Regions from separate parts of the Leisingera sp. M658 genome, predicted to be linked through region 3. Evidence: riboswitches for the same ligand, from Rfam matches in the RefSeq annotation. Region 3 holds a riboswitch; each other region holds the start of a gene.

Region 1 (5,880 bases), 1.8 Mb from region 3:
CGATCCGGGCGCCGACCCGGTCGGCACCGGGCCTTACAAATTGGTGGAATACGAGGTCGGTGTCAAAGTGGCCCTGGAAAAGAACACCGATCACGAATGGTGGGGCGAAGGTGCCCATCTGGACCGGATCGAGTTTATTGACTTCGGCACCGACGGCTCCACCCATCTGTCAGCTGCCGAGGCCGAAGAAATCGACATGGTCTATGAAACCGTGGGGGAATACGTCGATATCTTCACCTCCATCGGCTGGAAGTTGAGTGAATCCGTCTCGGCCAACACTCTGGTGCTGCGCACCAACCGCGATGCCGAAGTGGACGGGGCGCAGCCCTATGCCGATGCCCGTGTCCGCCGCGCCCTGGCGCTGGCCTGCGACAACGCGGTGCTGCTGGAACTCGGCTATGACGGGCGCGGCACCCTGGCGGAGAACCACCACGTCTGCCCGATCCACCCGGAATACGCCGATATCGGCGCCCCGGTGCGCGACCCGGAAGCCGCCCGCCAATTGATGGAGGAGGCCGGGATGCTCGATTTCGAGCATGAGCTGTTCTCAATCGACGACGACTGGCGCCGCAATACTACCGATGCGCTGGCAGCGCAGATGCGCGATGCCGGCCTCAAGGTCAAACGCACGGTTCTGCCCGGCAACACCTTTTGGAACGACTGGGACAAATATCCGTTCAGCTCCACCGACTGGGGCCACCGCCCGCTGGGGGTGCAGGTGCTGACACTGGCCTATAAAACCGGGGTGGCCTGGAATGAAACCGGTCTCGCCAGCACCGAGTTCGACAGCATGCTGGAGGCCGCCTCAGCCATTGCCGATGCCGATACCCGCCGGGGGCATATGGAGAAGATTGAGCAGTTCATGCGTGACGACGGCACCGTGATCCAGCCTTACTGGCGCTCGCTTTACCGTCACGCCCGCCCTGGTATCATCGGCGCCGAGAGCCACCCGATCAACGAAATCCACGTGCACAAACTGGCGCTGGAAGCCTGATCAGGCCTTAAAAAAAAGGACGCGCGCCAGATCCGGCGCGCGCCCGTTTTCATCAGATATCGACCTCAACCCGGCCAATCGGGTTGGAGCAGCAGGCCAGGATGTAACCGGCCTCCACGTCTTCCTCCGAAATGCCGCCGTTGTGGACCATATGCACCTCGCCTGCGGTTTTCCTGACCTTGCAGGTGCCGCAGATGCCAAAGGTGCAGCCCGACGGGATGTTCAGCCCCGAAGCCTTGGCCACCGCCAGCACCGTATCTGTTTCGGTGCAGGTTGCCATAACACCGGACGCCGCAAAGCTGATCTCGGCGGCAGCAGTTTCCTCCGGCACCACATCGTCGATCTCGGGCACATCAGCGGCTGTTTCAACCGGCGCGCCAAAGCTCTCCTGGTTGTAGTTCTCCATGTCAAAGCCCAGGCCGTTGAGCATGTCGCGCACCGCCTGCATGAAGGGTTCCGGTCCGCAGCAGTAGACCTCGCGCTCCAGGTAATCCTGCGCGATCAGGCCCAGCATGATCTGGTTCAGCTGGCCGCGGTAGCCGGTCCAGACCTGATAGGGATCGTCCTCTTCCACCACCAGGTTCAGCTTCAACCCCGGCAGCCGCGACGCCATGCTTTCCAGCTGCTGGCGGGCGATGATCTCGCTGGGGCGTTTGGCGCAGTTGATAAAGCAGATGTCGGGCGACTGGCCGCGGTCGAACAGATACTGTGTCATCGACAGGCTGGGCGTGATGCCCGAGCCTGCGGAGATGAACAGAAACTTGCCATTCGGGCGTTTTGGCAGGGTGAACACCCCTGCCGGGCCGGAGGCGCGCAGGATCCTGCCGGGGCGCAGATGGTCCAGCATCCAGCGGGTGCCGATGCTGTCGCCCTGGGCCTTGACCGTTACCGAGATCGACAATGGCCGCGAGGGCGACGAGCTGATGGTGTAGGTGCGCCAGACGGTCCCTTCCGGCACCGGCAATTCCAGTGTCAGGAACTGGCCCGGCTGGTATTTGAACCACGCGCCGGACGGCGCGCGGAAGCTGAAGGTGGCGGTGTTCGGCGCTTCCGGAACAACCGAGACGCATTCCAGCATCTCGTCGTCCTTCCACGCCAGGGTTTCGTCCAATGTCTCAAAATTGGCCTGCAATCCCATGACCTTACTCCGCCGCAATCAGATGGCGGCCGGTCAGCGCGCGGGTCAGATGCTCGGCATACCAGTTGGAGAACTGAATGACGCCGCTTTCCTGCACCTCGGAATAGGGACCGGGTTCATAGGCGGGGGAGTTGATGCCTTTCTGGTTGTCCTCGACCACGATGCGATCCTCGTCATTGGTCGCCATCCAGACCTCGGTCAGGCGCTTGATGTCGTAATCCTGGCCCTCAACCGCATCCTTGTGCACCAGCCATTTGGTGGTGACTTCGGTTTCGGTCGGGCTGATCGGAGTGACACGGAACACGAGGGAATGATCCGGCAGGAAGTGGTTCCAGGTGGTCGGATAATGGAACTTCAGCAGCGTGCCGGCATCCGCAAAGGGCACCCGGCCCAGCGGCTTGGCCACTGCCGCCTTGCCGTCCATGGTGTAGCTTTCCGCGCCTTCGTTCAGCGGCATCCGTGCCAGCCGGTGCTGGCCGCGCGCATCCATGCGGAACTGCGCCGGGCAGCCTGCCGCTTCGATCCGGTCAAAGTGCTTTTGCAGATGCGGCGGGGTCTCGCCGCCCTCAACGCCTGTCACCGACGGATCCTCGGGGAAGGTCCGGCACAGCGACGGGTGGTTGCCGCCGCAGTGGTAGCACTCGCGGTTGTTTTCCCAGACCAGCTTCCAGTTGCCGTTCTCAATGATCGAGCTTTCAAAGGCCACCTTGGCATTGCCCAGATCATGCGGCTCCAGATAGGGGCGGGCCACCTCGGCAAAACCGTTAAAATCCGGCGCTTCATCCGCCAGGCAGATGTAGATCAGCCCGGCCAGGTCGCGGCAATGCACCGGCTTCAGCCCGTGTTTGGAGGCATCGAAATCCGGCCCCATGTCCCGCGCCCACAGCAGTTTGCCGTCCAGCTCGTAGGTCCACTGGTGGTAGGGGCAGACCAGCTTGGGCGAATTGCCTTTCTTCGCCTTGCACACAACCGAACCGCGGTGGCGGCAGGCGTTGTGGAAAGCACGCACTTCGCCATCAGTGCCACGCACGATGATGACGTTATACGACCCCACCTGATGGGTCACATAGTTGCCCGGTTTCGGCACTTCGCAGGCGGGAATGGCAAACAGCCACTCGCGGTAGAAGATCTGCCGCAGGTCCAGGTCCAGAACACCCGGATCGGTATAGAACGCCTGTTCCAGAGAATAGTTTTTCTGCCGCGCCATCAGCTTGGCCAGAATTTCGCTGTCGTGAAGCATCTGCTTCTCTCCTCTGCCGCATCCCCGCGGCGTGTTGGCTTGGTCGCAGGCATAGGCAAAGGGATTGCGGACACGCGCCGCAACCGCCCCGCCGCCGTCCGCGGTTGACGTTTTCATGGCAAGGCTGGTTTCCGGACTGTCCCGGGGCCATTCGGCGGCGGGGCCTGGCACCTTCCCGAAGCCATTGGCTTCAGTGGTCATTGCCATGCCTTGCCCGGGGTCACCGTTGCGGGGGCAGTGCCGGAGTTTCACCAGCTTCCCAATTCTCCGCCCCGAAGGACGGCACCTTGCTATCTGCGGTATTGCCTGAAAAATTTCCCGCCATCGGAAACAAAACCGACCCGCAAAAACCGGAAAAAGACATGCATGTTTGCCGAGCCGGGCGGGACAGGGATGTCCAGAAACTCAAACCGGCATCCGCCAGCCCGTTTGCGGCAAGCGCTTATCTTTCATGCGGTTACCCGCTGCTGATCCACCGAATCGATTCGCACGCAGTGAATCTTGCGCCGGCCCCTTGGAACGCGGCATGCGCTTAATTATATTCCGTATAATTAAACGCATGCACAGGAGAAACCGATGACCACCGGCCACGTCTTCATCGCCACCAGCCTCGACGGCTTTGTGGCCCGCCAGGACCATTCGCTGGATTGGCTGCACAAACAGCCTGTTGCCGAAGATGACGATGGCGGCTTTGCCGCCTTCATGGACAGTGTCGACGGGCTGGTCATGGGAACCGGATCGTTCCGCACCCTGCTCGGGTTCGGCCAATGGCCCTACAGCAAACCCGTTGTGGTCCTCAGCAGCAGCCTGACCAAACAGGACATTCCCGATGAGCTGAAGGACAAGGTGCGCCTCAGCACCGCCGCACCCGCAGACCTTATGCAGGAGCTGCAAGAAGAGGGCTGGACCCGCGCCTATATCGACGGCGGACGGATGGTGCAGTCCTTCCTGCGCCAGGGGCTGATCGCCGATCTGACCATCACAACGGTCCCGATTCTGATCGGCAGCGGCATTCCGCTGTTCGGCAGCCTGGACCGGGACATCGACCTCCAGGTGGCAAGCTCCCGCATCCTGCCCACCGGCATGGTCCAGGCCACGTTCCGGGTAGCCTGACCGATGCCCCCGCGCATGGGCCGCCCGCCCAGGGGCAGCCGGACCCTCAGCAAGGATGATGTGCTGAAAACGGCCCTGCAGCTGCTCGATGAGGGCGGCAGCAAGGCCCTCACCTTCAAAGCACTGGCAGAGGCGCTTGGCGTCACCCCGATGGCCGTTGCCCATCACGCCGGAACCAAGGACGAGATGATTGCATCCCTCGTCGCCATTGCATTTGCAGGTTCAGACACCCCGTCTGAAGCGGCAACGCCCAAACTGCGGCTGCGCGATCTGATGTCCCGCTATTGCGCCCAGGTGACCAAGCATCCGGAGCTTGCAAAGTGTATCCTGGAAAACCCGGCCCTGATCGGCTCCTCCCTGACCGGGCTGACCCGGCTGATCGAGACGGAAATCACCGCCGCAGACGTATCTGGCGCAGAGGCCCGCACCATTCTCTGCCTGCTGGTGGATTACACACACGGCTTCGCCTTTGCTGCCGCCGCGGCACCACGCGGGGCGCTTTCGGCTGGCGATTTCACCCCGGCGCTGGACTGGGTGCTCGACCGTATCGAATAAAAAAATGCGGGCCCGTTCGGGCCCGCGCATCCGTTTGCATATTTCAGAGCCGCCCCGCCCGCGGCCCCTCTCGTCACTTCGACTTCCAGCTGTCCAGCCAGCGCCGGAACCGCCCCCTGCGCTCGGCAAGCGCATCGCCCGCGGCATACAGGCTGTCTTCGACATTCTCGACCATCGGGTCGATCCGCGCCCGGCGGAAGCGGCGCCAGCGCACATAGACGGCCCAGAACACCGCCGCCAGAAGCACCAGAACAATGATCGTGAACCAGTTGGTTGGCTTGTCCTCCGGTCCCGCAACCGGGTTGATCGTCACCGCGTTGGGGAAGACCGACAGGAATTCATTGCGCCAGCCGTAGTGCATCACCGCTACCCACTCCGGGTTCGCCTTGGTTGAGATGCTGTCATTGGCATCAGTATACAGATTGGCGGTATCGAACTTGAAATAAGGCGGCCAATTCCAACCGGTATCCTCATTCCGGTACACGATATTGCGGCCATTGGGGCGCACCGCCTGGATGAACTGCACATCGCGGTTGATCAGCTCCGCCGACTGATCATCCGGCTGCGACCAGAAAACCCTCGTCCAGTCGTTCAGCTCCTGCCGCTCCTCATAGGTATTGACGATCCGCACCACATCGTACTGCGGCAGCGTATAATGCAGGAAGGCGCCGAACAGCACCCAGATGGTAATCAGGAAAGCCCATTTGATGAAACGCATCTGCTGCACCTCACATGAAGTTAATGACATAGACCAGAAACGCCAGCGCCCCTAGCGGAATGATATAGACCAGCAGGATCAGCTTGCGCCGGAACGAGCGGTCGTATTGTTTCAGCCCCCGC
Region 2 (5,880 bases), 1.5 Mb from region 3:
CGGACGTAAGCCCAGGTGGCGTCTGCTATGCGGCTTCTGAGCGCTTGGCGGCCGCTGTCTAGATTTGCAGGTTTGCCGATCAGCAAACTGGCAAAACCATGCACCATTGCCCACAAAGGCGTTCCGAATTCATGCGGGTCCAGATGGCCGAGGCCCTGCGCCTTCATGATGCCCGTCAGCTCATCAATAAAGGTGTTGTATGTTGCGCTGCTGGCCACGCGCGCTACATTGATGTTGTCCCGGTTGCGAGCCGCCGCCCACATGAGGTGAAACAGTTCGGGATTGTCTGCGCCAAACTCAGCATAGGCGCAGCCGCCAGCAATCAGGCTTTCAACCGAATACTTTGGATGTTTGGCAAAGGCGTCAATCTTGGCTTTGGAAAATCTCCGGAAGCCTTCGGCGGCGACATTTGCCAGCAATTCATCGCGGTCCTTGAAGTGCCGGTAGGACGCGCCGCTTGAAACTTGGTCGGCGCGGGCGGCATCGGCAACGCTTACGTCCTCAACCCGCCTTTCCCTGATCATTTCAATGGTTGCATCGATCAGGGCGGTCTTGAGATCACCGTGATGGAATTTCTTCTTGGATTGCGGCTAAGTCATCGGGTTTCCTTGAGCGGTTGCGACGGCTGCCAATTTCTACTCCATCAGCTCCGTGAAGTAAGAGAATCTTACACCATGTTGGCAGTACTCGATCTAAGTAAGAGCTACATATTTATCCCAAGGAGCACGCCAAGTCTGGTCTTCCCCCACTGAAGTGGTCCTCCGCTATGTTTAGGAAAACGGCGGAATACCATGGCCAACAAACGGCCAAAGCCCGAGGAGATTGTCACGAAGTTACGGCAAGTTGAGGTTCTGACTGGGCAAGGTATGCCGCGTCTGGATGCGATCCGTCAGATTGGTGTGACTGAACAGACGTCTTATCGCTGGAAGATCGAAGCATCGCAGCGCCATTGGTTCAAGCGTGATGCTGAGGGTACGGTGGAATGGGCACGGACCAGCTGAAAGAACTGAAGCGTCTTCAGAAGGAAAATGAACGGCTGAGAAAGGCGGTGTCTGACTTGACGCTGGACAAGTTGATTTTGGCGGAAGCTGCGAAGGGAAACTTCTAAGCCCCGCTCGCCGCCGCGCTTGCATTGATCGCGTTCGTGCTGAACTGCACATCCCGGAGCGCCGGGCATGCCGGGTTCTGAGACAGCATCGATCCACGCAGCGCAAAGTGCCAGTAGGCCGCGCTGATGAAGAACGATTGGCTGCCGGCATGATCGAGCAGGCGGGACAATACGGTCGATATGGCTATCGTCGGATTGCGGCTTTGCTGAGGGACGCTGGCTGGCATGTGAATGACAAGCGGGTCGAAAGGCTGTGGCGGCGAGAGGGGCTGAAAGTACCAATGAAACAGCCGAAAAAGGGACGGCTCTGGCTGAACGATGGATCGTGTGCGCGTCTTCGGCCACAACGGCGCAGCCATGTCTGGTCATATGACTTCGTGCATTGCCGCACTGACGATGGAAAAGCCTTCCGGACACTGAACATCATCGACGCGTACAGTCGGGAGTGTCTTGCCATCCGTGTGGATCGCAAGCTGAACTCAGGCACCGTCATCAATGTCCTGAGCGGCCTGTTCATTCTGCGCGGGGTGCCGTCGTTCATTCGTTCAGACAACAGTCCGGAGTTTGTTGCTCAGGCCGTCCAGAACTGGATCAAGGCTGTTGGCGCGAAGACCGCATACATCGAACCAGGGTCTCCATGGGAGAACGGATATTGCGAGAGCTTCAACGCACGGTTCAGGGACGAGTTCTTGAACGGCGAAATCTTCTACAGCCTGCGCGAGGCGCAAATCCTCATCGAAGAATGGAGGAAACACGACAACACCAAACGCCCACATAGTGCTCTGGGCTATCGCCCACCGGCGCCGGAAACCATCGTCCAGATGGACCCAAGGCAAGTCATGCACTAACAAGCAAACTGGACCATTCAAGTGGGGCTGATCAGTGGAGCACCGCAAGGTAGTACTCATTCGGCAACTGAACAGAAGACGGGAAGCTTGACTCAGTAAAATGGTTTTGCCATTCAGCCAGTGTGACCGGTTCCGCGAGTGTTTCAATGCGCAGCGGAAGAAATAGGGAACACGGTGCGGCGTACCCATAAGGGACCAAATCCGTGACTGCCCCCGCAACTGTGAGCGGTGAGTGACGCTGAACATGCCACTGGGATCTTTCCCGGGAAGGCCAGCCGAACCAAGACCCGCGAGTCAGGAGACCTGCCGGACACAGGACAAAGACTTCGCTAGCGGAGTGTCTGCCCTTTTCCACCGGACGCCGGGGTGCGCGTCTGGCGCGGCTGCCGTTCAGGCTTTTCCGTGCCACTATCCCCGTTGTTCATTCCTGATTGCAGGTGCGCCTGTGTCGTCGAATGAGGACGAAATGAAACTGAAATATCTGGCCGCAGCTCTGGCCGTATCCCTGCCGGTCACCGCATCGGCGCATTTCCAGCTGAACTACACTGAAAACGTGCTGATCGGGAAGCCCGGCGATGTGCCGATGGGGCTGGTGTTCTGGCACCCGCTGGAAAACGGCCATGTGATGGACATGGGCAAACCTGAAGAATTTTTTATGGTTCACAAGGGCGAAAAGGTTGATCTTTCGGACCGCTTGGAACCGGCCACATTCAAGGGCGCGGAGAACGAAGCCGCCGCCTACAGGGCGTCGGTTCCGGTCAAGCGCTCGGGCGACTATGTGGTGGTGACTGTGCCCGCGCCCTATTATGAGGAAAGCGAAGACATCTATATTCAGCAGATTTCCAAAGTCGTGCTGAACCGCAACACCCTGCCCACCGATTGGGATCAGCCAGTGGGCCTGGAAACCGAGATCCTGCCGCTGAACAAGCCCTATAACGTCATTGTTGGCTCTACCTTCTCGGGTCAGGTGCTGGCGGATGGCAAGCCGGTTCCGGGCGCCGAAATCGAGGTTGAGTTCATGGCATCAGAGCCGGACCTTGCGGCTTTTTCCACAACCAACCCGACGGTTCAGCCGATGTCCGGCGGCGCCATCGTTGCGATCGCAGACCAGAATGGCGTCTTTTCCTTTGGCATTCCGAAAGCGGGCCACTGGGGATTTGCCGCCCTCGGCTCCGGCCCGGCGACTGAGCATGACGGCAAGGAGCTTAGCCAGGACGCTGTGTTGTGGATCCACGCTGAAGAGCTGAAGTGAGAATAGCACCATGCATATCGTAGACGGCGCACTGTCGAATCCGGTTGTGATCGGCGGCGCGGTTGCCGCCGTCGGCGGTATCGCCATGGGGCTGCGGAGCCTGCCGCTGGAACGTATTCCGGCGGCGGGGGTTCTTTCTGCCAGTTTCTTTGTGGCCTCCCTGATCCATGTCCCGATCGGGCCGAGTTCGGTTCACCTGATCCTGAACGGGCTTGCGGGGCTGGTCCTGGGCTGGGCGGCCTTTCCGGCCCTGTTTGTCGGACTGCTGCTGCAGGCGGTGTTCTTTGGCTTCGGCGGGCTGACCGTGCTGGGCGTGAACGCCGTGAACATCGCCCTGCCTGCAGTTCTGGTCGGGCTGATATTCCGCCCGCTGGTGGCCCGCGGCTCGCCTCTGCAGGGTGCCATCTGGGGCGGAATCGGCGGCGGCGCGGCCATTGCTGCCACAACTCTGGCCGTGGCGGTATCGCTGATGCTGTCCGGCGATGAGTTCATCCTGGCCGCGAAACTGGTGTTCTTTTCCCATATTCCGGTGGTGATCATCGAAGCGCTTTTGTCCGGCGCTGCCATTTTCCTGGCGCGGCGTGTGAAGCCCGAGCTGTTTTTCGACACAAAAGGAAGCCTTGCATGATCCGCTCCTGCATTCTGATCCTTGCGCTGCTGGCGCCGCTCCCGGTGATGGCACACAATGTTATCTCAGCTGTTTTTCCGTCCGGTTCCGACATTGAGGGCGAAGTGGGCTTTTCCAACGGTGACATGGCCGCGGACCTGCTGATTGAGATCTTTGACGTGGCCGGCAGCAAGCTGGGAGAGTCCAGAACCGACGGTGACGGCTTTTTCCTGTTCACCCCGTCGGAGCCTGTGACACATATCTTCCGTGGCGATCTGGGGGCTGGCCACGTGGCCGAGATGATGATGGACGGTGCGGAAGTCGCGCAGATCATCGGGCAAAGCCCGGGCGCTGCAGCAAATTCTGCGGCTGCTGCCATGGACATCTCTGCAGCGCCGGCGGCGGCAGGGTCCGCGGGCCTCTCCGATCAAACCCGCTCCGAGCTTGCCACCATGTTGCGTAATGAACTGCGCCCGCTCCGCCAGGAGCTGACAGCGTTCAAGAATAAGTCGGACTTTCAGTCCGTGCTTGGCGGTATCGGCTATATCTGCGGCCTGTTCGGGCTTGGCTTTTACATCGCTGCACGCCGCAAGATCGGCAGCAGCGCATGACCTATGTTCTGACGAGCGAGGAAAAACCGCTCGGCGGGTTCGGCACCTTTCGCGCCAAGGTCACAGCACTTGACCCGCGGATGCGCATCATGATGACGGCCGCCTATGCGGTGGTGGTTGTCTCGCTCAGCAATCTTTGGGTTCTGGCGGCCGCTCTTGGCCTGTCGATGTGGCTGCTGGCCTTCTCTGGCCTGCCGCCCCGGCAAACGCTGAAACGGATGGCGATGATGGACAGTTTCATCATCTTCATGCTGGTGCTGCTGCCCTTTACCGTGCCCGGAACCCCGGCCCTGTCCATTTGGGGGCTGGAGGCCAGTTGGGAAGGCCTGTGGCGTGCAACCGAGATTGCCCTTACCGCCAATGCGGTGATCCTTGCGGTTATGACACTGGTGGGTTCGATGGAGCCGGTAACCATGGGCCACGCGCTCTTTGCCCTCAAGACCCCGGAGCGGCTGGTGCATCTGATGATGTTCACCATCCGTTACATCGACGTTCTGCGCGAGGAATACCAGCGCCTGCGCACCTCGATGAAGCTGCGCGGCTTCCGCCCCGGCACCAACTGGCACACCTACCGCAGTTACGGCTATCTGGTTGGCATGATGCTGGTGCGCTCCATCGAACGGTCGGAGCGCATTCTGGCGGCGATGAAATGCCGGGGGTTCTCCGGCCGCATCATCCTGCTGGAGGATTTTCGTTTCAGCCGGTCCGACCTGCTGTTTGCCGCGGCGCTGTCCGCCGCACTTGCTGCCCTGATCTGGGCGGAGGCCGCCTATGCCGCTTATTGATTTGAACAATATCCACTTTGCCTACCCTGGGCTTGATCCGGTGCTGGAAGGCGCCTCGATGCGGCTCAACGCTGGTGAACGGCTGTCGATTGCCGGGCCCAACGGCGCCGGAAAATCGACATTGCTGAAAATCATCATGGGGCTGCTTGTTCCTGCCAGCGGCACCGTCACCGCCTTTGGCAAGCCTTGCATGGCGGAAGCGGATTTTCACGAGATGCGCCGCCGCGTGGGCTTTGTGTTTCAAGACGCCGACGACCAGCTGTTCTGCCCGACCGTGGCCGAGGATGTGGCCTTTGGTCCGCTCAACCTGGGTAAATCCAAACAGGATGCCTTGGCAATTGTTGACAGCGTGCTGACCCGCCTGGAGCTGATGCATCTGCGCGACCGGGTGACCCACAAACTGTCGGGCGGCGAGAAGAGGCTGGTGACACTGGCCACCGTACTGGCGATGGAGCCGGCGGTGCTTATTCTGGATGAGCCGACCAACGCACTGGACCCGGACAACTACGCGCGGCTGGCCGGGATCCTGAAAGGGCTTGATCAAGCAATCCTTCTGGTCAGCCATGACCAGGAATTCCGTAAACAGATTGCTCCTGGAGGATATCGCTTGAAGGGCCGCGAGCTTATACGGACTTAGGACGTGCGGCTAATCGAACACGATCGACCGCG
Region 3 (5,880 bases):
ATCAACGGCTGCGGCATCGCCCGCGACGCCGCGGGCCGCGGCCTGTCGGTGACACTGGCAGAGATGAACGATCTGGCCTCCGCCACCTCCTCGGCCTCGACCAAACTGTTTCACGGCGGCTTGCGCTATCTGGAATACTTTGAATTCCGCCTGGTGCGTGAGGCGCTGATCGAGCGCGAAGTGCTGCTGAAGGCGATGCCGCACATCTCCTGGCCGATGCGGTTTGTGCTGCCGTTTCACAAGGACATGCGCTTTGATAGCGAAACGCCGACGTCGAAACTGCTTACCACCTTCATGCCCTGGACCCGCGGCCGCCGCCCGGCCTGGCTGATCCGGCTGGGGCTGTTTCTGTATGACAGCCTGGGCAAACGCGGCATCCTGCCTGGCACCGCGAAACTGGACCTGTCGCACGATCCCGCAGGCAGGCCGCTGAAGGGCAAGTTTCAGACCGCGTTCGAATACTCCGACTGCTGGATCGAAGACGCCCGCCTGGTGGTGCTGAATGCCCGCGATGCACAGGCGCGCGGCGCCGAAATCCTGACCCGGACCGAGGTTCTGTCAGCCCAGCGCCACTCTGATCACTGGGTTGTCACCGTGAAGGATCACGCCACTGGCGAGGAGAAGGAACACCGGGCCAAGATGCTGGTCAATGCAGGCGGGCCCTGGGTTGCCGACGTGCTGAAGCAAAAACTGGGCCAGAACAGCCGCGAAAACGTCCGCCTGGTGCGCGGCAGCCACATCGTGGTGCCAAAACTGTTCGACCATGACCGCTGCTATTTCTTTCAGGGCACTGACGGGCGGATCATCTTTGCCATTCCTTACGAGCAGGATTTCACCCTGATCGGCACCACCGACGCCGACCATCCGGATCCGGAGACCAAACCGCACTGCACGGAGGCCGAGCAGGATTATCTAATTGATTTTGCGTCGCAATACTTCGAACAGCCACTGAAGCGCGCGGATATTGTCTGGACCTATTCCGGCGTGCGGCCGCTTTATGACGACGGTGCCAGCTCGGCCACTGCGGCCACCCGCGAATATGTGCTGACGCTGGATCAAGCACAGGCGCCGCTGCTGAATGTCTTTGGCGGCAAGATCACCACCTACCGCAAGCTGGCCGAGGCCGCGCTGGCGAAAATCGGCAAGGTTTTCCCGCAATTGCCGTCGGACTGGACCGCAGGCGTGGCCCTGCCCGGCGGTGATTTTGCGGTGGCGGATGTGGAGACGCTAAAAGCCAAGCTGGCAGCGGACTATCCGTTCCTGAGCGCCTATTGGGCCGCCCGGCTGATCCGCGCCTACGGGCTGGAGTCCTGGGAGGTGCTGGGCGATGCCAAATCCGCCGCTGATCTGGGCCAGGATTTCGGCGCAACAATCACCGCACGGGAACTCGACTGGTCAATTGCCCGCGAGTGGGTGCGTTCAGGCGACGACTACCTGTGGCGCCGCACTAAATTGGGTTTGCGCCTGGATGAAGGACAGCGCGCAGCGGTCGATGCCTATATCAGCGAGAAAGCCGCCCGGCTGGCAGCTTAATTCCGCATGCGCGCTAACAGTCCGGACTTCAAAGGCCGGGGCACTCCCGCCCCTTTTCAATGAACCAGAGGTTCCCTGAAAAGCGTTGGGCCGGGCGGGGGCGCTGCCGAAGGCAGCGCCCCCGCCCCCCGGCGATTTGCGAAGCAAAGCGCAAAACCTCAAGCCCGCTCAATACTGCAGCCTGAAAGGGATTAAAACTCCACCCCCTTCTGCGCTTTCACACCGGCGCGGAACGGGTGCTTGATCTGCCCCATCTCGGTCACCAGATCGGCAATCTCGATCAGCTCTTCCTTGGCGTTGCGGCCTGTCAGAACCACATGGGTCATCGGCGGCTTCTGCTCCACCAGGAACTCCAAAACCTCCTCAAGATCCAGATAGTCATAGCGCAGCGCGATGTTGATCTCGTCCAGCAGCACCATGGTGTTGCGCTCATCCAGGATCATCTCCTTGGCCTTCTCCCAGCCCTTCTGCGCGGCGGCAATGTCGCGGGCCTTGTCCTGTGTCTCCCAGGTAAAGCCTTCGCCCATCGCGTAGAACTGGCAGAGATCGCTGAAGTTCTCCTCGATCAGCGTGCGTTCGCCGGTCTGCCAGGCACCCTTGATGAACTGCACCACGGCGGACGGCATCCCATGCGCGATGCAGCGCATGATCATCCCGAACCCCGACGAGGATTTGCCCTTGCCCGGTCCGGTGTGGACGATAATCAGGCCCTTCTCGCCCTCCTTGGTCTTCATCATCCGGTCGCGCGCGGCCTTTTTCTTGGCCATCTTGGACGTATGACGGGCGGCTTCTTCTTCTGAGATGCCGGTTTCAGACTTTTCGCTCATTGGGGGCTCTCCAGCTGTTTGACCCATGTCTTGACAAAGAAGGGCACGATAGCGCAAGGGGGTTCAGCTGGTTCCTGTGAAAACAGGCGAAGAGGGAATGTGAAGGCTTTCGGGCCGAAGCACAGCCGCCCCCGCGACCGTGACCGGATGAGGCCGCCATGCCACTGGGTGATCCCCGGGAAGGCAGGATAGCCGGCAAGGCCCTGCGCCTTGGCATCCGCAAGCCGGGAGACCTGCCAGCGAAGGAGAGATCAACGGGCAGACGGGGTGTTCTGCGACCGGGTAAGGGGCTCGCACGACTGGTCCCTTTTCGGCCATCCCGCACGCCCTGCCGCGACAGGAGACGCGCCAATGGCTGACGACATGGCAGGCCAATCTGCCAGCACCCCGGGACCGGTCACGCTGACCGTATGCCTCACCTGCCGCCGCGAGGGCGCCGACCCCGAGGCCGCCCGCCCTGGTGCCATCCTGCACGCAGCGCTGGAAGAGGCCGGAATGCCCGAAGGCGTCCGTCTGCGTGGCGTCGAATGCCTGTCGTCCTGCAAGCGCGGCTGCGCTGTTGCGCTGATCGGCGGCGCAGAACGCTGGACCTATGTCTACGGCGACCTCGACCCTGACCAGCATGTTCCCGAAATTCTGGAAGGCGCGGCAGCTTATGCCGGCACCGCTGACGGCGTCGTGCCGTGGCGTGAACGCCCGCAAACCTTCCGCAAGCAATCTGTTGCCCGCATCCCGCCGGCCAAGTTCTTCTCCGAGGAGTAATCATGAGCGATCTCAACAAGATCCCCGTCACTGTCATCACCGGCTTTCTGGGCGCAGGCAAAACCACCCTGATCCGCCACCTGATGCAAAACCCGCAGGGCAAGCGTCTGGCCGTGGTCGTGAACGAATTCGGCACCGCCGGTGTGGACGGCGATATCCTGAAATCCTGCGCCGATGACAACTGCCCGGCGGAAAACATCATGGAGCTGGCCAACGGCTGCATCTGCTGCACCGTGGCCGATGACTTCATCCCCACCATCGAACAGTTGATGGCCCTGCCCGAAAAACCGGACCATATCGTGATTGAGACCTCCGGCCTGGCCCTGCCCAAGCCGCTGCTGAAGGCGTTTGACTGGCCCGCGATCCGCTCCCGCATCACCGTCGACGGGGTGATTGCCCTGGCGGACGCCGAGGCCGTGGCCAAGGGCCAGTTCGCCCCCGATCTGGACGCCGTGCAGGCCCAGCGCGAAGCGGACGACAGCATCGACCACGAAACCCCGCTGTCCGAGGTATTCGAGGACCAGATCTCCTGCGCTGACATCGTTCTGCTGTCCAAGGCCGATCTGGCCGGCGACGCAGGCGTCGAAAAAGCCCGCGCGGTGATCGAGGCCGAAGCGCCCCGCAAGCTGCCGATCCTGCCGATGAGCGAAGGCGTGATCGACCCGCGCATCATCCTGGGCCTGGGCGCCGCTGCCGAGGATGATCTGGACGCCCGCCCCAGCCACCACGACGGCCACCACGACCACGAGCATGACGATTTTGAAAGCATCGTTGTCGAATTGGGCGAAGTATCCGACCCGGAAGCGCTGCAAAATGCCATCGTGAAACTCGCCCGCGAGCGCAACATCCTGCGCGTCAAAGGTTATGTGGCGGTGGAAGGAAAGCCGATGCGGATGCTGGTACAGGCCGTGGGCGAGCGCCTGCGCGCCCAATACGATCAGCCCTGGGGCGCGCAGCCGCGCAAAACCGCCCTGGTGGTTATCGCCGAGCATGACGACATCGACGCCCCGGCCATCCGCGCCGCACTGGGCGCCTGAAGCTATGCGGGTTTGGCACATCATTTCAGATGACACCGCCCGGCCGCAGGCCGGGCTGCGCCCGACCCTCCCGTCAAACCGGAGGTTTGCCTTCGGCAAAATGGGAGGGCGCATTCGCACCCTCCCAGGCTCGGGCGCAGCCCTCAGAGCGCCCACCGCCTGCCAGACAACAAAGGCCTGATCCATGCACGTCGTCTTCCGCGAAAGCCACGGCCTTGATGAGACCGATACCCCGCAGGATCTCGGGCAGACGCCCGGCGATCTTGTGGTGCTGTCGTTTTCCGACAGCGACCTCGGCGCTTTTGCGGCGGGATGGCATCGCGCGGACGGCAGGCTGCCCTCCTTGCGCGTCGCCAATCTGGTCGCGCTCAAGCACCCGCTCTCGGTCGACGTCTACGCGGAACAGACACTTGAAGGCGCCAAAGGCATCCTGGTCCGCCTGATCGGCGGTGAAAGCTACTGGTCTTATGGCCTCGCCACCCTGCAGGACCTCGCCCGCCGCAAGGGCATTGCGCTGGCGATCCTGCCTGCTGACGGGCGCGAGGATGCCCGGCTGGATGAGCTGTCCACCCTGCCCGTCTCCACCCTGCGCCGCCTGCAGGCCTTGTGCGATGCCGGCGGCGCCGTTGCCGCACAGGCCGCCCTCGCCCAGCTGTCCCTCGCGGCAGGGCTTTATGCCGGCCCGGTGCTGGGCCTCAAATCCATGCCGCAGCATGGGTTTTATGACCCGGCCAAAGGCGTACTGGCGGATCTGCCCGCGCAAGACAAACCGCTGGTGCTGGTCAGCTTCTACCGCTCCTACCTCACTGCTGCCGACACCGGTCCGGTCGATGCGCTGATCGCTGAGCTGCGCGCCCGCGGATACGCCGCCTATGGCATCTTCGCCGCCAGCCTCAAGGCCCCCGCCGCCGCTGACTGGCTGCGCGAAACTCTCCCCGCGCTGTCCCCTGCCGCCATCATCAACGCCACCGCGTTTTCGGCCCAAGGCACCGACGGCAGCGCCTCGCCGCTCAGCACCACCGGCTGCCCGGTGTTCCAGGTCGCCCTCTCCACCGCCCGCCGCAAAGACTGGGCCGAGGCCGACCGGGGGTTGTCGCCTGCCGACCTCGCCATGCATGTCGTGCTGCCCGAAGTCGACGGCCGCATCTTCGCAGGCGTTGTCAGCTTCAAATCCCCGGGCCGGAAAGACCCGGACCTGCAGTATTCCCGCTTTGCCCACCGCGCCGATGCGGATCGCGTCAAAGCCGCTGTTGACCGGGTCGAGGGCTGGCTGCGCCTTGGCGAACTGCCCAACGCAGACAAACGCCTTGCCCTGATCCTCTCCACCTATCCGGGCCGCGACCACAACCTTGCCCATGCCGTCGGGCTGGACGCGTTGGCCTCTTGTGACGAGATCCTGCGCGAATTGTGGGATCAGGGCTATACCGTGGAGCCGCAGGAAAACACCGGCCTGAGGCTGATGGATGAGACCCTCAGCGTCCCGCTGGAAGACTACCGCGCAGCCCTCGCCAGCCTGCCGCAAGACCTGCAAAACACCCTGGCAGAGGCCTGGGGCGCCCCGAACCAAGACGCAGACTGCCGTGATGATGCCTTTCATTTCAAGGCCCTGCGCGCAGGCAAGGCCCTGATCGCGCTGCAACCCGAACGCGGCGAAGTCAAAACCCGCGTCGATGATTACCACGATCTCGACCGCACCCCGCGCCACGCCTATGTAGCGTTTT
Region 4 (5,880 bases), 1.8 Mb from region 3:
GGTCATGATGCCGCCACCGTCAGCACTTTGGAGCGCGGGATGTGGCGGGTGAATTCAGCGACATAATCCGTGGCCGGGTTCAGCACCAGTTCCTCGGGCGTGGCAATCTGGATGATTTCGCCGTCCTTCATGATGGCGATACGGTCGGCCAGGCGCACCGCTTCCTCAAAGTCGTGGGTGATAAACACGATGGTTTTGTGCAAGCGGGCCTGCAGGCGCAGGAACTCGTCCTGCATCTCGCGGCGGATCAGCGGGTCCAGCGCCGAGAACGGCTCGTCCAGAAACCACAGATCCGGTTCCGTCACCAGCGAGCGGGCGATGCCGACGCGCTGCTGCTGGCCGCCGGACAGCTCGCGCGGGTAATAATCCTCGCGGCCCTTGAGGCCGACCAGTTCCACCACCTCGCGGGCCTTGGCCTCCGCCTCGGCTTTGGGGGCGGCCTGAACTGTCAGCGGGAACTTCACGTTTTGCAAAACGGTCAGATGCGGCAGCAGGGCAAAGTGCTGGAACACCATGCCCATCTTGTGGCGGCGGATTTCGATCATTTCACGCGCGCTGGCGGTCAGCAGATCCACGCCGTCAAACAGCACCTGGCCACCGGTGGGTTCGATCAGCCGCGACAGGCAGCGCACCAGGGTCGATTTGCCGGACCCGGACAGCCCCATGATGATAAAAATCTCGCCTTCGGCAATGTCGATACGGGCATCGCGCACAGCACCGATAATACCCGCGTTGCGGATCTCCGCGCCGCTGGGGGACGGGTTGCCGTTCAAAAACGCCGTGGTATTGGCGCCATATAGCTTCCAGATATTGCGGCAGGAGAGTTTGGTCTTGGGGGTCATCAATGCGGTTCCTGAACCGGTCCGCGGAATGCGGCCGGGTTGATTGACGGGGCAGGGGAAAAGGCCGGGGCTGCCTGAGAGCGTGCAGCAGCCCCGGGAGTGAGATCAGTTGCTGATCCAGCCGGACCAGCGGTCCTTGTTTGCGGCCATCCAATCCGACACCACTGTATCGATATCAACGCCGTCCAGATCAGCCTTGCCGACCATGGCGCTCATCTCTTCGTTGGTAATCTGGTAGGACTGCACGATCTCATAGGCGCCCGGCCATTTTTCCGGCAGCCCTGCCCAAGCGGCTTTCCAGATCGGGCCGCGCGGCTTGCCGCAATCATAGGCCAGATCCGGGTTCACCCCCGCCGCAGGATCGGCGTAGCATTCCGCGGAATAGGGCGGGAACTCCACGAATTCACCGTCGTATTTGGCTGGCGCCCAGTGCGGCACATATACCCACAGGACAATCGGGTCCTGGCGCTGATAGGCGGATTCCAGTTCGGCAAACAGTGCGGCGTCGGTGCCTGCGTGAACCACTTCAAATTCCAGCTCCAGCGCCTCGACGCGTTCCTCGTCAAAACCGCCCCAGGTGACCGGGCCGCCGACATAGCGCCCGTAGGGCGAGGTTTCCGCAGTTGCGAATTCCTCGGCGCAGTCCTTCAGCGCCTGCCAGTCGGGCAGGCCGGGGCAGCGGTCTTTCATATAGGGGGGTACCACCATTCCTCGATCGCCATCAGTCCGGTTTCGCCGGCATTGACAACTTTGCCCGAAGCGGTTGCGTCGTCCAGCGCCTCGCGCCCGGTGGTCTCCCAGATTTCCATCGCCAGATGCAGATCGCCGGTCTTCAGCCCGGCAAACTGCGCGATATAGTCTGCCTGGACATATTCGATGTTATACCCTGCCTCCTGCAGGATGCTGCCCATGATCTTGGTGTTGATCAACTGGCCGGACCAGTCGTGCAAGGTCAGTTTAATGGGGTCGGAGGACTCGGCGGCCCAGGCGGATGAAGCGGAAACGGCGGCTGTCAGCGCCACGGCTCCCAAAGCGTTGAAGTTTCTCAGCATAAGGAATTCCCTGATATGTGGCATTTTGTGCGATTCTTGGCGTCGGCTGTTATGATGGTGCGGCGATTGTGCCGATCAGTCAATAAAAAACCACAATAAGCCACAATCACCTCGAGGAAAGTGCGTTTTGAGGCGAACAGGCGCGGTATCCGAGGCCTCATGTGTTGTTTTTTGTGGCTTTCTGGCGTAGCAACACAACAGGAGGCCCAATGACCAAAAGCCGCAAAACCACCAATCAGCGCGAAGAGGAAATCCTGCGGGCGCTGCAGCAGGCAGGCGGGTCCTGCCGGGTCAGCTATCTGGCCGGCAGGCTGGGTGTGTCCAATGAAACCATCCGGCGCAATATCCGCACGCTGGAGGATGCCCAAGCGGTCCGCAAGGTGCACGGCGGGGTGCATCTGGTTGAAGATGTGAACGAGCTGCCGCTGCAAAACCGGATGGACACACACGCCTCAGAAAAGCAGCGTCTGGCCATCGAGGTTGCCAAGACCATCAGCGACGGGGATTCGGTCTTTTTGGATGTCGGCTCCACCACCGCTTATGTGGCGCAGGAGCTGCGGCAGCGGTCGAACCTCTTTGTGGTGACCAATTCCGTGCTGGTGGCACATGCGCTGGCATCGCGCAACAACAACCGGGTGTTTCTGGCGGGCGGCGAGCTGCGCCCGCATGACGGCGGTGCTTTCGGGGCCGAAGCGCTGGATCTGGTGCGGCGGCTGAACGTGCAGTTTGCCATCTTTTCGGCCGGGGCGATCAATGCCGAACTGGGCTTTATGCTGCATGATCTCGAAGAGGCAAACCTGGCCCGTGTCGCGGCGGCCAATGCGCAGGTCCGGATTGTTGTGGCCGATCATGACAAGTTCAACAAGCGCGCACCGGTGTCGGTCGGCAAGGATACAAAATTCGAGGTCTTCTATACGGACGCGCAGCCGCCGCAGGCCATCAAGGACATGCTCAAGGCGATGGATACCGATCTGATCGTGGTTGAATAACCGGGCAGGGCCGTCATCCGGACAAGACGCAGCCCAGTTGCTCTGGCTGCGCCCGGTTTGCAGAATTCCCTCTGCATCAAAACTTTTTCTTGCCGCAACGAAAGGGATGCGCTACCCGCGCTTTACCGGTCCCGAAAGGGCTAAGAGGGAATCCGCGGTGCCTGCCGGCGCCAAACGGAACTGCCCCCGCAACTGTAGGCGGCGAGAGCTGTGCCATGACGTCACTGGACCAAACGGTCCGGGAAGACGGCACAGTCATTGACCCGCCAGTCAGGAGACCTGCCGGTGAAAACCGAAAGACACCGGGCGGGGTTGTCCGGGGAGGTTGCCGGTAAGATGCGCCGCCGTTTTCCGGTGCCGCAAGCGGGGGCCAGACCCTCAGCCTTACCGGTCAATGCCCTTTCACCCGTTCTCCGGTCATTGACACATGGAGATCGAATATCATGTTTTTGCGTTCCGGCCTGATCGGCCTTTCCTTCATCGCTGCCGCACAGGCTGCGGCGGCCGGCGAAACCTTTCCGCTGACCATAGAAAACTGCGGCCAGTCGGTCACCTTCGAGGCGCCGGCAGCGTCTTCGGTAACGGTTGGCCAGGCGGCGACCGAAGTGCTTTATGCGCTGGGGCTGGGCGATAAGGTGCTGGGCACCTCGGTCTGGTTCAACGACGTGCTGCCCGAATACGCAGACATGAATGCCAAGATCGACCGTCTGGCCGACAACGACCCAAGCTTTGAAAGCGTCGTGGCAAAACGCCCCGGTCTGGTGGCAGCGCAATACGAATGGCACGTCGGCCCCGAAGGCGTCGTAGCCAAGCGCGAGCAGTTTCATGACCTCGGCATTCCGACCTATGTGATGCCCGCCGATTGCGTCGGCAAGGACAACACCACCGGCGGTGACGGCACCCGCACGCAGATGTTCACCACCGGCAGCCTGTATCAGGGGATCGAAGAACTGGCGGCGATCTTTGGCGAGGCTGAAAAGGGCGCCGAACTGGTTGCCGATTACAAGGCGCGCGAGGCTGCGGCGGTTGCCAAGGCGCAGCAGGTCGCGCTGGAAGATGCCTCTGCCGTGTTCTGGTTCTCGTCGCCCGAGATGGAAAGCGACCCGTTTGTGGCCGGCCAGAAGGGCGCGCCAGGCTACATGATGCAGCAGCTGGGCCTGCGTAATGTCGTTGAGACCGACGAGGAATGGCCGACAGTCGGCTGGGAGACCATCGCCAAGGCCAATCCGACGGTGATTGTGATTGCCCGCATGGACCGCCGCCGCTTTGCCGCGGATGACTATGAAAAGAAGCTGGACTTCCTGCGCAATGATCCGGTGGCGAGCCAGATGGATGCAGTCAAGAACAACCGTATCGTTGTGATGGACGCCCAGGCGATGGATGCCACCATCCGTGCCATTCCGGCGCTGGAGGATCTGGCTGCTGAACTCAGCGTGATCGGCACCAGCCAGTGAGTGCAGCCGCTGCAATCACATGGCAGGGCGTCAAGGGCGCGTGCCTGGCCTTGCCGGTGCTGATTGCGGCGGTTCTGGCAGGCGCAATGATCGGGGAAACCGCGCTTGCGCCTGACCTTGTGCTGTCGGTTCTGGCCAATAAGCTGGCCGGGGCAGGGCTGCCGGTTGATCCGATAGATCAAGGCATTATCTGGAGTTACCGGCTGCCGCGTGCGCTTGTGGCGGGGGCCTGCGGGGCGGCGCTGGCGGTGGCGGGCGTGGTGCTGCAGGCCCTGCTGCGCAATGCGCTGGCAGACCCCTATATCCTGGGCATTTCCGCCGGCGCCTCGACCGGGGCGGTTGCGGTGACCATTGCAGGGCTTGGCGGCGGTGCGCTGTCGTTGTCCTTTGGGGCTTTTAACGGCGCGCTGCTGGCCTTTGGCTTTGTTGCCGTTCTGGCCCGGGCCGCCGGGGCCGGCGGCAGCCGCGCTGCGGCAGCGCAAATCGTGCTGGCCGGTATTGCAGGCTCGCAGCTGTTCAACGCGCTGACGGCCTTCATCATCGCCAAATCCGCCAACGCCGATCAGGCCCGCGGCATCATGTTCTGGCTGATGGGCAATATGGGCGGGGTGCGCTGGCCGGACGTGTGGCTGGCAGTGCCGCTGGCGCTGGCGGGCTGGGTCGTCTGCCGGTTCCATGCGCGGGCGCTGGATGCCTTTACCTTTGGCACCGATTCAGCAGCCTCGCTGGGCATTCCGGTGCGGCGGGTGCAAGTTATCCTGATCTTTGCCACCGCGCTGACCACAGCGGTGATGGTGTCGATTGTCGGCTCGATCGGCTTTGTCGGCCTGGTGATCCCGCATGCGGCGCGGTTCCTGGTTGGTCCCGGGCATCGCAGGCTGATGCCGGCCGCGGCGCTGACCGGGGCGGTGTTCCTGATTGGCGCAGACATCGTGTCCCGGATCATAATCCCTGGCCAGGTGCTGCCCATCGGCGTTGTTACAGCCCTGATCGGCGCGCCGTCCTTTGCGGTGATCCTGGTGCGCGGAAGAAGGGCTGCGCGATGAAGATCGAAGCCCGCAGCCTGTCTTACTCCATCCGCGGCAAGCTGCTGTTGTCTGATGTCTCATTGACGGTGCAGCCGGGTGAGACCCTGGCGCTGGTCGGTCCGAACGGGTCCGGGAAATCCACGCTGATGCGGCTGCTGGCGGGGTTGGCACGCCCATCGCATGGCGAGGTTCTGCTGGCGGAAAAACCCTTGGCGCAGCTGACGCGCAGAGAGGTCGCCCAGCGGACCGCGATTGTCGAACAGCAGGCCGATACTGCCGAGCGCATCACCGCACGGTCGGTGGTGGAACTGGGGCGGACGCCCTGGCTGTCAGCGTTGAGACCTTGGAGCGGCGAAGACAGCCTGCATGTTGAAAACGCGCTGAAGACAGTGGAAATGGAGGGTTTTTCCAGCCGCGAATGGGCCACATTGTCCGGCGGCGAGCGGCAGCGGCTGCACATCGCCCGCGCCCTTGCGCAGCGGCCCGGGCTGCTGCTGCTGGACGAGCCGACAAAC

Evidence for each region. A riboswitch is a leader RNA that binds a small molecule or an ion and turns the genes downstream of it on or off. The one in region 3 is predicted to bind cobalamin.
Region 1: linked by a shared signal. The riboswitch ahead of K3724_RS01860 (SRPBCC family protein) and the one ahead of K3724_RS14490 (DUF1636 domain-containing protein) in region 3 are both predicted to bind cobalamin.
Region 2: linked by a shared signal. The riboswitch ahead of K3724_RS00525 (DUF4198 domain-containing protein) and the one ahead of K3724_RS14490 (DUF1636 domain-containing protein) in region 3 are both predicted to bind cobalamin.
Region 4: linked by a shared signal. The riboswitch ahead of K3724_RS05340 (ABC transporter substrate-binding protein) and the one ahead of K3724_RS14490 (DUF1636 domain-containing protein) in region 3 are both predicted to bind cobalamin.

What each region holds. Positions count from the first base shown of each region.
Region 1 is NZ_CP083546.1:347,748-353,627, reverse strand. Features, by position in the region: gene K3724_RS01870 (ABC transporter substrate-binding protein) at 1-994, shown strand, start outside; gene K3724_RS01865 (hybrid-cluster NAD(P)-dependent oxidoreductase) at 1,047-2,132, opposite strand; gene K3724_RS01860 (SRPBCC family protein) at 2,137-3,372, opposite strand; cobalamin riboswitch at 3,477-3,677, opposite strand; gene K3724_RS01855 (dihydrofolate reductase family protein) at 3,949-4,485, shown strand; gene K3724_RS01850 (TetR/AcrR family transcriptional regulator) at 4,501-5,040, shown strand; gene K3724_RS01845 (DUF1523 family protein) at 5,114-5,758, opposite strand; gene K3724_RS01840 (hypothetical protein) at 5,769-5,880, opposite strand, start outside.
Region 2 is NZ_CP083546.1:102,586-108,465, forward strand. Features, by position in the region: gene K3724_RS00515 (TetR/AcrR family transcriptional regulator) at 1-524, opposite strand, end outside; partial or broken gene K3724_RS00520 (IS3 family transposase) at 792-1,956, shown strand; cobalamin riboswitch at 2,067-2,282, shown strand; gene K3724_RS00525 (DUF4198 domain-containing protein) at 2,423-3,208, shown strand; gene cbiM (cobalt transporter CbiM) at 3,219-3,836, shown strand; gene K3724_RS00535 (cobalt ABC transporter permease) at 3,833-4,426, shown strand; gene cbiQ (cobalt ECF transporter T component CbiQ) at 4,423-5,211, shown strand; gene K3724_RS00545 (energy-coupling factor ABC transporter ATP-binding protein) at 5,198-5,848, shown strand.
Region 3 is NZ_CP083546.1:2,903,654-2,909,533, forward strand. Features, by position in the region: gene glpD (glycerol-3-phosphate dehydrogenase) at 1-1,533, shown strand, start outside; gene cobO (cob(I)yrinic acid a,c-diamide adenosyltransferase) at 1,725-2,360, opposite strand; cobalamin riboswitch at 2,412-2,616, shown strand; gene K3724_RS14490 (DUF1636 domain-containing protein) at 2,712-3,122, shown strand; gene cobW (cobalamin biosynthesis protein CobW) at 3,125-4,159, shown strand; gene cobN (cobaltochelatase subunit CobN) at 4,344-5,880, shown strand, end outside.
Region 4 is NZ_CP083546.1:1,054,504-1,060,383, forward strand. Features, by position in the region: partial or broken gene K3724_RS05320 (glycine betaine/L-proline ABC transporter ATP-binding protein) at 1-842, opposite strand, end outside; partial or broken gene K3724_RS23955 (ABC transporter substrate-binding protein) at 948-1,918, opposite strand; gene K3724_RS05335 (DeoR/GlpR family DNA-binding transcription regulator) at 2,104-2,883, shown strand; cobalamin riboswitch at 2,993-3,185, shown strand; gene K3724_RS05340 (ABC transporter substrate-binding protein) at 3,327-4,337, shown strand; gene K3724_RS05345 (iron ABC transporter permease) at 4,334-5,383, shown strand; gene K3724_RS05350 (ABC transporter ATP-binding protein) at 5,380-5,880, shown strand, end outside.